DNA from 2 places in the Isoptericola sp. F-RaC21 genome. Region 2 is predicted to be linked to the other one. Evidence: riboswitches for the same ligand, from Rfam matches in the RefSeq annotation. Region 2 holds a riboswitch; the other holds the start of a gene.

Region 1 (6,577 bases), on a different contig from region 2:
CGCCCGGCCCTCCACCAGGGCCGAAGGGTAAAGTCGCGGTCAGGTTCCGGGCAGGACTCCGTCGAGCAGGAGGCGCGGCATGTCGATCCTCACCACGATCAAGGGCTGGTTCCGGCGCGAGCGCGAGGAGCCGCTGGAGCGCCCCCGGGACCTGCCGCCGCCGCGCCCCGAGGGCGGGCGCCCGCACGAGGCGCCGTACCCCCAGGGCGCGGACAACGTGCTCGGCTGGCGCGACGGGCCCGGCGTCTGAGCAGGGCGGTCGCGCGGGCCGGTCAGTCGTCGTCCTCGCCGAAGTGCGCGACGTTCGCGTGCTGGTGGTGGGCGACGTAGAGCCGCAGCTCCACGTCGCGGCCGTCGGCCTGCTTCGTGAGCACGCGGTCGATGCGGTCGGACTCGCGGGACGCGGCGTCGACGATGACGTCGGCGTGCTCCTTCGTGTCGCTGCCGGACCAGGTGTCGGGCTCCGCGAGCGCGGCCTGCGCGTCGGCGGTGCCGGCGGCCAGGTCGGTGCCCGTGAGCTTCTCGACCTGGGCGCGGTCGAGGGTGATGACCGTCTTGTAGTCGTCCGAGTAGCGGACCGTGTACGCCGAGGGGTCCTTCGCGGCCGGCGCCTCGGAGGTCTGCTCCGGCTCGGCGGACGCGTCGGTCTCGCCCGCGGAGTCCTCGGCGGCCGCCTCGTCGGCGGGCTGCGACGCCGTGCCCGAGGCACCGGGGTCGTCGAACTCGGCGTCGGGGGTCGGGGACGCGCAGGCGCTCAGCGCGAGGAGGCTCGCGAGGGCGATCGGCGTCAGTCGGCGGGGAAGGTGTCGCATGGTCTCTCCTGGTCGATGGGGCCAGCACGATCGGTGCTGACCCCCGTGAGTCGTCCGCGGCGGCGGAAAGGTTGCACGCGGACCGAGATGTCTTTTCCGGGGTCAGGACCCGGCGTCGACCTGCAACCGGTGCACGGTCGTCAGCGCCGTCCCGTCCGGCGCGCGGGCCTCCAGGACGACCTCCGCGTCGCCCGGGCTGCTCGCCGTGAGCCGCACGGTGTCGTCGTCGGCCACGTAGGCGCCGGTGGGCAGCGTCCACACCCAGTGCTCGGCGCCCGTGACGTCGGCCGTGAGCGTGACGGGCGCGCCGACCGTCGCCGTCGTCGGCCCGGAGATCGCCACGCTCGCGGAGCCCGCGGCCGAGTGCGGGCGGTCGAGCCACGCCGTGGCGCCGGCCCCCGCGCCCAGCCCGAGGACGGCGGCGGTCGCCACCGCGACGACGGTCGTGCGGCGTGGCCGCGCACGGTCCGGCGCCGACGCGCCGTCGGCCGGGGCGAGGGCGCGCTCGACGTCGGCCAGCCAGGCGGCGGCGTCGGGGTGCCGCCGGGCGGGGGAGTCGGCGAGGCTGCGGCCCAGCGCGGCGTCGAGGGCCCGGGGCAGGTCGGCGCCCTCGGCGAGCCAGGTCACCAGCGCGGACATCGCCCACAGGTCGGCGCGGGTGTCGACCGTGCCCGGCCCGTCCTGCTCGGGCGGGCGGAAGCCCTCCGTGCCGCCGGCGACGGTCAGGCCGGAGCTGCGGGCCAGGTCCTTGCTCATGCCGAGGTCGGCCACGACGAGCCGCTCGTCCGGGCGGACGACGGCGGGGGCGACGGCGGGGGTGCCGGTGGTCCGGCCGACGACGCCCTCGGGGCTGGTGCGCAGCAGCACGTTGCCGGGGCTGAGGTCCCGGTGCACGAGGCGCGCTGCGTGCACCGCCTCGACCGCCGCCGCGAGCTCGCGCGCGACCGCGAGCACGTCCGACGTCGTGGCCGTCCATCCGTCGGCACGCAGGGCGGCGACCCGCGCCGCGAGCGTGCCCCGGTCCGCGTGCTCGAGGACGAGGTAGGGCTGCTGGCGGTCGCTCTCGCCGATGTCGTGCACGGCGACGACGTGCGGGCTCGCCACCCGGCGCAGCGCCCGGCCCTCGGCGATGAACCGCTCCCGGACCTCCGGGTTGAGGCTGTGGTTCTCGGCCAGCACCTTCACCACGACGACGTCGTCCAGCCGGTCGTCGACGGCGCGGTGCACGGTGGCGAACGACCCGACGCCGATCACGTCGCCCACCCGGTACCGCCCGAGCAGCGGCTCGGGCGCGCTCGGCGCCGCCATCAGGACGGGCTCCCGAGGGCCGCGGCCACGAGCGCGCGGCCGCGGGAGATCTGGGACTTCACCGTCCCGACGCTGCGCCCGAGCCGCTCGGCCACGTCCGCGTACGGCAGGCCCTCGATGTCGCGCAGGGTCACGGGCTCGCGGTAGAGGTCGGGCAGGGCGGCCAGCGCGTCGCGCACGGTGGCGCGCGTGGCGATGAGGGAGCTCATCCGCTCCGCGGGCCCGACGTCGTCGTCGGGCAGGGGAGCGGTGGCACGCTGGCGGCGCAGGTGGTCGACCACCCGGTGGCGCACGATCCCGTGCACCCACGTCGTGACGCGGGACCCGCCCCGGAACGACGCGACGGACGTGGCCACGGAGACGAGCACGTCCTGGCAGACGTCGTCGACGGCGGCCTCGTCGAGCAGGGCGCCGCGCACGAAGCGTCGCACGACGCCGGACGCGTCCAGCAGCTCCACCAGCAGCTCGGTCGCGGGACCGGAGCCCGCGGCGGCCCGGGCGCCGACGAGGTCGAGGACGTCGGCGGCGTCGTCGCCGCTCGCCGCGCGTGCCGCGAGCCCGGCGGCGTGGCGGTCGCCGGCGTCGAGGGCGCGGGCGACCTGCTGGACCGGGCTGTCGACGGAGCCTCCCGGGGGCGCGCCGGAGGCCGGGACGGTGCGATCGGGCATGCCTTCAGCGTCTCACGCGACCGCATCGTGAGAAGGGCGCGGCCCTCGCTTGACCGTGTGGTGCTGCGCACGCACTATGGGCGGCAGGTCAAGAGCGCCAGCGCGAAGCCCCGGCTCGCTGGCCGGCAACCCTCCTCTCGCGGCGGGGTGCCCCGGGTGACGACCTGGCCCCGCGCCGTCCGGCGTGCGGGCAAGCGCGGGGAGGAACCTCCCCGGCACGACCGAGGAGGACCACGCATGACCACGCTCACCACCGCGCCCGCCGTGCTGGACGCTGCGCCCACCGCCCCGTCCGTGCACGACGTCGCGCCCGTCCTGCCCGTCGTCGGCGGCGACACGCTCGTGCCGCTCGTCGACGGCCGCCAGGTGCCGTACGCCAACCTCGACGTCGCGGCGTCGGCCCCCGCCCTGCAGGCCGTCGCCGACCGCGTCTCCCGCGTGCTGCCGCTCTACGCGAGCGTGCACCGCGGCGCCGGCTACCTGTCGCAGGTCTCGACCGCGCTCTACGAGAACGCGCGGCACACGATCGGCGCGTTCGTCGGCGCGCGCGAGGACGACCTGACGATCGTCACGCGCAACACGACCGACTCGCTCAACCTGCTCGCGGGCTGTGTGCCGGCCGACCCTGTCACGGGCGAGCCCGGCCGCGTGCTGGTGCTCGACATCGAGCACCACGCCAACCTGCTGCCCTGGCAGCGCGTCACCGACGCGACCGTCGTGACCGGCGGCCCCACCGTGGCCGCGACCCTGGCGGAGCTCGAGGAGGAGCTGCGCTCCGCCGTCGACGCGGGCCGCCCCTACGCGCTGCTGGCGCTCACGGGCGCCTCCAACGTCACGGGCGAGGCGCTGCCCGTGGCCGACGTCGTCGCCGCGGCGCACGGCGCGGGCGCCCGGGTCGTGCTCGACGGCGCGCAGCTGGTGCCGCACCGCCGCTTCTCGCTCGCGGAGACCGGCGTCGACTACGTCGCCTTCTCGGGCCACAAGACGTACGCGCCGTTCGGCGCGGGCGCCCTGGTCGGCCGCCGCGACTGGCTCGACGGCGGGACGCCCTACCTCGCGGGCGGCGGCGCCGTGCGCCGGGTGCGCACCACCACGACCGACTGGCACGAGGGGCCCGCGCGCCACGAGGCGGGTTCCCCCAACGTCGTCGGCGCCGTGGCGCTCGCGGCCGCGTGCGACGAGCTCGCGGCCCTCGACCCGCGGGCCGCCGCTCGGCACGAGGACGCCCTGCGTCGCCGGCTCGTCGACGGGCTCGGCGCGATCGACCGCGTCGAGGTCGTGCACGTGTGGGACGACGCCGTCGACCCGGTGGGCGTCGTGACCTTCACGGTCACCGGGTACGACCCCGGCCTGGTCGCCGCGTACCTGTCGGCCGAGCACGGCATCGGCGTGCGCGACGGCCGGTTCTGCGCGCACCCGCTGCTCGGCCGCCTCGGGTTCGACGCCGGCGCCGTGCGCGCCTCGGTGGGCCTGGGCACGGCAGGCGAGGAGGTCGAGCGGCTCGTGGCCGCCGTCCGGTCGCTCGTCACCGAGGGGCCGCAGGCGCAGTACGACGTCGTGGACGGCCTGTGGGTCGTGGTCGACGACCCGCGTCCCGTGCCCGAGGGCTCCGGCCTCGAGGGCCTGCTCGCCACGGCCGCGCTGGGCGCCGACGAGGCGTTCGGCTGCCTGCCCGACGACCTCTGAGCACCCGTCCGGCCCGCCGCCGGACATGACGACGGGGCGCCACCGTGCGGTGGCGCCCCGTCGTGTGTCAGCGGGTCAGCCCTTGAACGCGTCCTTGGCGTCGTCGCCCGCCTGCTTGAGGTTCGCGCCGGCCTGTTGAGCCTTGCCCTCGGCCTCCTGCTTCTCGTCGTCGGTGAGCTTGCCCGTCGCCTCCTTGACCTTGCCCTCGGCCTCTTCTGCGAGGTGCTTGGCCTTGTCTCCGAGTCCCATCGGGGCTCCTTCCGTCGTACGAACGACCTCGGGAACCGACGTTAGGTGGGTGACCGGGAGCTCGCACGCGGAAGTCTCAGGTCGTGGTCAGACGCTCCAGGAGACGGCCGTAGACGGGCCCGAGGAGGCGCTTGTTCGCCGACCGCATCCACAGGGCGATCCCGAGCACCGCCACGAGGATCACGGCCAGCACCGCGATCACCACGGGGTCGAGGAACAGCGCGAGGACGTCGTCGACGGGCAGCAGGTCCGTGAACTTCCCGACGACGTACAGCACCACCGCGGCGATGAGCACCGGGGCCGCGATCCACCCCGACAGGGCGTTGTACCGCTTGATGCGCCGGGAGAGGCTCGAGAACTCGTCGCCGCCGAGGTGCAGCTCGATCACCGTGCACTGCTCGACGAAGTCGTCGCGCAGGGGGATCGGCAGGTCGCGCTCGGTGATGACCGTGTGCAGACGGCGCAGCTCCTCGGCCTGCTGGATGGTCGCGGACAGGACCGGTCCGACGTGGGTCACGTGAGTCTTCCGTTCTCCGGCTCAGTGGCGGCTCAGGGGCGTCAGGGGCGTCAGGGGCATGGCAAAGGCACGCCGCCTCGCCGCGTGCCCAGGGCATCCTTTCACCCCCGCCCCGGCCTCCCGGTCACGGGTCACGCACGGGTCGCACGCGGGTCACCAGGCCGGCGGGCGCACCTCCGCCCAGCGCAGCCGGTCCTCGAGCTGGGCGGCGATCGCGAGCAGCGTCGTCTCCCCGCCGGGGCGGCCGATCAGCTGCACCCCCATGGGGAGGCCGCCGTCGGTCCAGCGGGTCGGCACGGTGACCGCGGGCAGGCCCGCCACGTTGAGCATCGACGTCCACGGCGTGTACTGGCACTGCTGCTCGAAGTTGCGCTCCGGGTCCTCGGGGTCGAACCAGCCGAGCGGGCGGGGCGTCATCGCCAGCGCCGGGGTGACGACGGCGTCGAACCGCGCCACCTGCGCCACGAGCCGGCGCTCGAACGCGGTGAGCGCCCGCAGCGCCTCGGCGAGCTCGCGCGCCGGCACCTGGCGGCCGCGGCCGATGAGCCACCGGGTCAGCGGCTCGAGCCGGTCGAGACGCTCGGGGTCGTCGAGCGGCACCGCGGAGGCGCCCGCCATCCACAGCGTGCGGAACGCGGGGCCGTACGCCGGGTCGGGCTCGAGGGACAGGTCGTCGACCTCATGGCCCAGGCCGGCGAGCGTCGTGACCCCGGCGTCGAGCGCGGCGCGGGCGTCGTCCGACGTCGTGATCGCGTAGAAGTCGTCCCAGGCGGAGTCGGTCGTGACGGCCACGCGGAACCGTCCCCGCACGTCCTCCCCGCCGCCGCCCGCGACCTCGCCGCGGCGCGCCGCGGCCAGGTACTCCCCGGCGCGGGCGGACGGCGCCCGCAGGGTGAGGGGGTGCGCGACGCGGCCCTCCGGCGTCCAGGTGATCATCCCCTCGAGCAGCAGCGCCGCGTCCTCGGTGGTGCGGGCGAGGGGCCCGTTGACGACCAGCCCGCCGAGGGACTCCTGCCCCGACCCGGCGGGCACGAGCCCGCGACTCGGCTTGAGCCCGACGATGCCGCACGCCGCGGCGGGGATGCGCACCGACCCCCCGCCGTCCGACCCTGCCGCGCACGGCAGCAGGCCCGCCGCGACGGCCACCGCGGCCCCGCCGCTGGACCCGCCCGCGCCGAGCGCCGGGTCCCACGGGTTGCGCGCGACGGGGCCGGCGAGCGGCTCGGTGTAGGCCGGGAAGCCGAGCTCGGGCGCCGTCGTGCGGCCGAGGCTCACCATGCCCGCGGCGTCGAGGACGTCGACGATCTCGTCGCTCACGGGCGCCACGACGGCGTCGT
Region 2 (6,577 bases):
CCTGCGCTCCAACGGGGCCGACCCGTGGATCCAGTACTCCGACGGCGCGTACTACATGTCGACGACGACCTGGGACTCCACCGTGACCATGCGCCGCTCGACGACGCTCGCGGGCCTCGCGACCGCCCCGGACACGGTCGTGTGGGACGACGCCGGCACCGACTCCCGCTGCTGCAGCCACTGGGCCCCGGAGTTCCACGAGATCGACGGCACCTGGTACCTCATGTACACGTCGGGGAGCTCGCAGACGGACCTCGACGGCCAGAAGCTCCGCGTGCTGCGCTCCACCGGCGACACCCCGATGGGCCCGTACGAGTTCATGGGGACGCCGCTGCCGGACCAGTGGAACATCGACGGCACGTACCTCGAGGTCGACGGCGAGCTCTACCTCCTGTGGTCCGAGTGGGTGGGCGAGGACCAGTCCGTCCGGGTCGCCCGCATGACGAACCCCTGGACGGTCACCGGGCCGCAGTCGACCGTCGCGAGACCTGAGCACGCCTGGGAGACCCAGGGCGGACGGGTCAACGAGGCTCCGGCCGTGCTGCAGCGCGACGGCCGCACGTTCGTCACGTTCTCCGCGTCGTCGTGCAACACGCCCGACTACGCGCTCGGGCTGCTGGAGCTCACCGGTGCCGACCCGCTGGACCCTGGCGCGTGGACCAAGTCTCCCGACCCGCTGCTCCAGCGGGGCAACGGCGTCTTCGGGCCGGGGCACAACGGGTTCTTCACCTCGCCCGACGGCACCGAGGACTGGATCGTCTACCACGGCAACACGTCGGCCACGCAGGGCTGCGGGGACACCCGTCAGACGCGCGTGCAGAAGGTGGGCTGGAACGACGACGGCACCCCGAGCCTCGGCGCCCCCGTGCCCAGCGGCGAGGCGCTCGCCCCGCCGTCCGGCGAGTAGCGCCGCACCACGACCGCTCAGGCCCGCCCCCGCGCGGGCGCGCCCCGGCTCCCCGGACCGCCGTCCGCGCCGGCGTCGGGCAGCACCATCTCGGCACGCACGCCGAGCAGGCGCACCTCGCGGCCGGGCTCGATCCCGGCCGCGAGGTCGAGCACCGCGGCGGTCACCTCCTCGAGCGAGCGGGTCGGCGCGGCCAGCTTCCGCGAGAGCGTGCGGGTGAAGAACGGCGCGTAGCGCACCTTGAGCCCCACCCGGAACACCGCCCGCCCCTCGGCCTCGGTGTCCGCGTGCGCCTGCGCGGCCAGCTCCCGCAGCGCCGCCACGACCTGCTCGGTCGTCGTGAGGTTGCGCTGGAAGGTGGTCTCGCGGCCGTGCCCGCGGGCCACCCACGGCGTGTCGTCGACGACGGCGGCGCCCTGCCCGCGGCCCAGCTGCCCGTACCAGGCGCCCAGGCGCGGCCCGAACTCGTCGACGAGGACGGCGTCGTCCGCAGCGGCGAGCTGGGCGACCGTGCGGATGTCGTGCGCCGCCAGGCGCTTCGAAACCTTCGGGCCCACGCCCCACAGGTCGGCGGTGGGCCGCTGCCCCATGACCTCGAACCAGGTGTCCGCGGTGAGCCGGTACACGCCCGCCGGCTTGCCGAACCCCGTCGCGATCTTCGCGCGGACCCTGGTGTCCCCGACGCCGACCGAGCAGTGCAGCGCGGTCGCGTCGAGCACCGCCCGCTGCACCCGGCGGGCGAACGCCTCCGGGTCCTCGCCGTCGTACCCGAGGAACGCCTCGTCCCAGCCGAGCACCTCCACCACCGTGCCCAGCCCGCGCAGCGTCTCCATCACGTGCGCGGAGGCGTCGTCGTACGCCTGGCGGTCCACCGGGAGGAACACCGCGTCCGGCACCTTGCGGGCCGCGACGCGCAGCGGCGTCCCCGACCCGACGCCGTACGCGCGCGCCTCGTACGACGCGGTCGAGACCACGGCACGCTCGCTCGGGTCGCCGCGACCGCCGACGATCACCGGCCTTCCCGCCAGCTCCGGGCGCCGCAGCAGCTCGACCGCGGCCAGGAACTGGTCGAGGTCGACGTGCAGCACCCAACGAAAGGCGCGCGAGCCCATGGCTCGAGTGTCCGCCACCCGCGACGAGCGGGCCCGGCCACGGGGCGAGCGGCCCGCTCAGTCCCCGGCCGGCGGCCAGCCGACGATGTCGTCGAGGACGGGCGGACGGTACCCGGGCCCCTTGAGCACCTTGCCGTCGGCCCGACGCAGGACCCGCCCGTCCTCGTCCACCTTGCTCAGGTTCGACCGGTGCACCTCGGCGAAGACCGCGGGCAGGTCGATCCCCAGGGCGTCGGCCGCCCCGTAGGTGACGTAGAGGACGTCGGCCAGCTCCTTCGCCACCGCGCGGTACGCGGCGGCCGGGTCGTCGCCGGACGCCAGGGCGGCCGCCAGGTCGGTCAGCGCCTCCGCCGCCTCGCCGGCCTCCTCGGCCAGCAGCGCCCGGCGGTGCCGGGCCAGCTCGGGGCGTGCGGCGTCCACGTCCAGGTCGAACAGCCGGCGGAACTCGGCGACCCGCCGCATCGGCTCGTGATCCATGCCCGAGAACCTAGCGGCGGGTGAGGAGCGGGCGAAAACCCCGCCGCCGCGCATCCGGCGGCGCGCCGGCGCCCTCTCTCCCAGGGCGACCACCCGGGTCGCTCCCCGTCCTGGAAGAGAGCACCGCCATGTCCGTCTCCGCCCCCGTGCGCCGCCCCGCACCGCAGCCCGCGCCGCGTCCCGCCCGTCGCCTCCCGCACGGGCTCGCCGAGCAGGTGGCGCTGCGGCTCGACGTCGCCGTCACCGCCCTCGCCCGGTTCCTCACCCGGTGGTCCGTCCCGGCGCTGCGCGTCGCGCTCGGGCTCGTGTTCCTCGGCTTCGGCGTCCTGAAGTTCTTCCCCGGCGCGAGCCCCGCCGAGGAGATCGCCGGCAGGACCGTCGAGACGCTCACCCTCGGTCTCGTCCCGAGCACCACCGCCGTGGTCCTCGTAGCGGTGACGGAGACCTTCATCGGCCTCACGCTCCTGACCGGGCGCCTGCTGCGGGCCGGTCTCGCGGTGCTCGCCGTCGCCATGGTCGGCATCCTGTCGCCCGTCGCCCTCTTCGGCGACGAGCTGTTCGGTCACGGCGTGACGCTGCTCGGGCAGTACGTGCTCAAGGACGTCGTCCTGGTCGCCGGGGCGGCCGTCGTCGCCGCCGTCGCCCTGGGTGCGCGGCTGCGCCACGAGGCCTGACCCCGCACCATCGCCCCTCCCCGTCCTTCCCTGTCCCGCGCCACCCCCGGAGCCTACGGCCCCCCCCCGGCCGGAGGCTCCGGTGCGTCCGTCGCCCGCCCCTGCGTCCGGATGGTGAGAAGTCCCCGGACGGGCCTGGCGTTCGCCGGATCCGCTGCTATACCTCCGCCCAGGTCACGAGCCCCAGCGCGAAGCCCCGGCTGGCTGGGCAGCAACCCCCACGTCACGGCGGGGTGCTCCGGGAGATGACCTGGCCGCCGGCCGGCCCGCGCTCGCGGGCCGAGACGCCGCGCGGCAAGCGTGATCGACGGACAGCGAGGGAACACCGATGACTCAACCCACGACCGGACCCGACCAGCCCGCCCCCTCGGTGGTGGTGCTCTCCGGCAACCCGCGCGAGGGCTCGCGCACCCTGGCGGCGGCGGAGGCCGCCGGCCGGCGCGTCGCCGAGCTGCTCGGCACCACGGACCTGACGACGATCGAGCTCGCGTCGTTCGCGGGCGAGATCCTCACGGCCGTGCACCCGGCCGCCGACGCGGCGAAGGAGCGGCTCGCCCGCGCGACGGTCGCCGTCGTCGCGACCCCCGTCTACAAGGCCTCGTACACGGGCCTGCTCAAGGCGTTCCTCGACCTCTACGGCCCCGACGGGCTCGCCGCCGTCGTGGTGGTGCCGGTCGTCGTCTCCGGCAACCCGGCGCACGCGCTCGCGGGCGAGGCACACCTGCGCCCCGTCCTCGTGGAGCTGGGCGCCATCGTGCCCACCCGGACCCTCGCGCTCACCGAGGCGCAGCTGCCGGACCTCGGCGAGGCCCTCGACCCCTGGTTCGCCCGCTGGGCGACGCCGCTGCGCCGGGCCGCCGGCAGCACCTCCACCACGACCGAGCTGACGGGAGCCGTCCTGTGACCACCGAGCACACCGAGACCACCGACCTGTCCGCGCTCTCCGGGATCGAGGAGCTCCTGAACCAGCAGGACGAGCCCCAGCTGTCGCCCGACGAGTTCAAGACGGTGTTTCGCCAGCACCCCGCGGGCGTCGCCGTGGTGGCGCTCGCCCACGAGGGCCGGCCCGTCGGGTTCACCGCCACGTCCGTCATCTCCGTGTCGGCGGCGCCGCCCCTCCTGGCGTTCTCGCTGGCGTCTACGTCGTCGTCGTGGCCGGCGGTCTCGGCGGCCGACACGCTCACGATCAGCTTCCTCGCCGACCACCAGGACGACGTCTCCGCGCGCTTCGCCACCAGCGGCATCGACCGCTTCGCCGCGGGCGGGTGGACGCCGCTGGCCACGGGCGAGCCCGTCATCGACGGCGCCCACTCCTGGGTGCGCGCCCGCGTGCTGCAGCGCACCCCCGTGGGCGACAGCTACCTCGTCTCCCTGCGCGCCCTCCAGGCCGGGTCGGACGGCACCTCGCCGCTCGTCTACCTCGACCGCACCTACCACCGGCTCGGCGACGAGTCCGCGATCTGAGCACGGAGACCCGAACCATGACCCACACTCCCCTGATCGTCGGGCTCGACGTCGACGGCGCGGGCTCCCACCCGGCGGCTGCGACCGTCGCCGGCCTGTCCCCCGCCGACCTGGTCGGCGCGGCCCGCCTCGCCCGCACGGTCCGCCAGGCCGAGAACGCCGGCGTCACCTTCGCCACGTTCGCCGACGCCCTGCTGCCCGCGGTCGCCGGCTCCCCCGCCTCGGCGCGGCTCGACGCCGTGACCCGTGCCGCGTTCGTCGCCCGCACCACCACCGCGATCGGCCTCGTGCCCCAGGTGGCGACCACCTACCCCGAGCCGTTCCACGTCGCGGCCCAGCTCGCGTCCCTCGACATCGCCGCCACCGGCCGCGGCGGCTGGCTCGCCGCCACGACCACGACGCCCGAGACCGCCTCCGCCTACGGCCGCGACCCGGTCCCCGACCTCGGCCGCGAGGCCCGTGACGTCGTGCAGGTCGTGCGCGACCTGTGGGACTCGTGGGAGGACGACGCCGTCATCCGCGACGTCGCCACGGGCCGGTACGTCGACCGCGACCGGCTGCACCACGTCGACTTCGTCGGCGAGGCGTTCTCCGTCAAGGGGCCGCTCATCACCCCGCGCCCGCCGCAGGGCCAGCTCGTGGTGCTCGCCGCCTCGGGGGAGGTCGCTCCCTCGGCGCGCGACGAGCGGCTGGTGGACGTCGCGCTCGTCGGCGGCGACGACGTCGCGTCCGCCCGCACGGCGGCGCGCGGCGCGACCGGGGCAGGCCCCGACGGCGCCGCCCTGGCCGTCGTCGACCTCGAGGTGGTGCTCGACGCGGACGGCCGGACCGCGGCCACCCGGCTCCGCGAGCTCGACGCGGCGACGCCCGCCGGCGCTCGCACCGGCTGGGGCGGGGGCCCGCTGCGGTACTCCGGCGACGCCGCGGGGCTGGCCGGCCTCCTCGCCGAGCTCGCGGCGTCGGGCGACGTCGCGGGCGTGCGCCTGCTGCCCGCGCTGCTGGACGCTGACCTGCCCGCGCTCGTCTCCGACGTGCTGCCCGCCCTGCGCGCCGCCCGGCTCACGGCGGCGCCCCGCGCGGGCGCCACGCTGCGCGACACGCTCGGGCTGCCGCGCCCCGCCAACCGCTACGACACCCGACCCCGCGCCGGCGGCCGCCACACGCTGCCCACGACCGCGACCGCCTGAGGAACCCCGATGCCTGCACCGACTTCACCAACCACACCACCGCACGCCCCCGACGCCCCGATCACCCGCCCCCGCGCGCAGGTGCACTTCGGCGTCTTCTTCCAGGGCGTCAACCACACCACCATCTGGTCCGACCCGGAGTCCGGGTCGCAGACGGACTTCGCCTCGTTCGAGCGCGTGGTCCGCACCGCGGAGCGCGGCCTGTTCGACGCGTTCTTCCTCGGCGAGGGCCTGCGCCTGCGCGAGACGCGCGGCCGGATCCACGACCTGGACGTCGTGGGCCGCCCCGACACGATCACCCAGCTCGCGGCGCTCGCGGCGATCACCGACCGCATCGGCCTCGTCGCGACGCAGAACACGACGTACCACGACCCGGCCGACCTGGCCCGGCGCCTCGCGAGCCTCGACGTGCTGTCCGGCGGGCGGGCGGCATGGAACGTCGTGACGACGGACAACGCGTGGACCGGCGAGAACTTCCGCCGGGGCGGCTACCTCGACCACGCCGACCGCTACGAGCGCGCCGCCGCCGTCCTCGCCGTCGCCCGCGGGGTCTGGGACGCGTTCGGGGACGGCCCCGGCGAGGTCGCGCGCGTGACCGTCCCCGCGGCGGACCTGCGCACGCCCCGCGACCTGGTGCTCGACGTGACCACGCCCCGCAGCCCGCAGGGCCACCCGGTGATCTTCCAGGCCGGCGACTCCCCGCAGGGACGGGACTTCGCCGCGGCGCACGCCGACGTGATCTTCTCCCGGCACGGC

Evidence for each region. A riboswitch is a leader RNA that binds a small molecule or an ion and turns the genes downstream of it on or off. The one in region 2 is predicted to bind S-adenosylmethionine.
Region 1: linked by a shared signal. The riboswitch ahead of AAG589_RS15740 (aminotransferase class V-fold PLP-dependent enzyme) and the one ahead of AAG589_RS03300 (NADPH-dependent FMN reductase) in region 2 are both predicted to bind S-adenosylmethionine.

What each region holds. Positions count from the first base shown of each region.
Region 1 is NZ_JBCFYX010000004.1:199,010-205,586, reverse strand. Features, by position in the region: gene AAG589_RS15760 (hypothetical protein) at 80-250, shown strand; gene AAG589_RS15755 (hypothetical protein) at 273-812, opposite strand; gene AAG589_RS15750 (protein kinase domain-containing protein) at 915-2,120, opposite strand; gene AAG589_RS15745 (RNA polymerase sigma factor) at 2,120-2,788, opposite strand; SAM riboswitch class IV at 2,875-2,991, shown strand; gene AAG589_RS15740 (aminotransferase class V-fold PLP-dependent enzyme) at 3,026-4,474, shown strand; gene AAG589_RS15735 (CsbD family protein) at 4,550-4,723, opposite strand; gene AAG589_RS15730 (DUF6097 family protein) at 4,800-5,240, opposite strand; gene AAG589_RS15725 (amidase) at 5,394-6,577, opposite strand, start outside.
Region 2 is NZ_JBCFYX010000001.1:711,636-718,212, reverse strand. Features, by position in the region: gene AAG589_RS03320 (family 43 glycosylhydrolase) at 1-907, shown strand, start outside; gene AAG589_RS03315 (DNA polymerase IV) at 925-2,019, opposite strand; gene AAG589_RS03310 (MazG nucleotide pyrophosphohydrolase domain-containing protein) at 2,077-2,496, opposite strand; gene AAG589_RS03305 (DoxX family membrane protein) at 2,625-3,170, shown strand; SAM riboswitch class IV at 3,343-3,443, shown strand; gene AAG589_RS03300 (NADPH-dependent FMN reductase) at 3,499-4,074, shown strand; gene AAG589_RS03295 (flavin reductase family protein) at 4,101-4,634, shown strand; gene AAG589_RS03290 (nitrilotriacetate monooxygenase) at 4,652-5,821, shown strand; gene AAG589_RS03285 (LLM class flavin-dependent oxidoreductase) at 5,831-6,577, shown strand, end outside.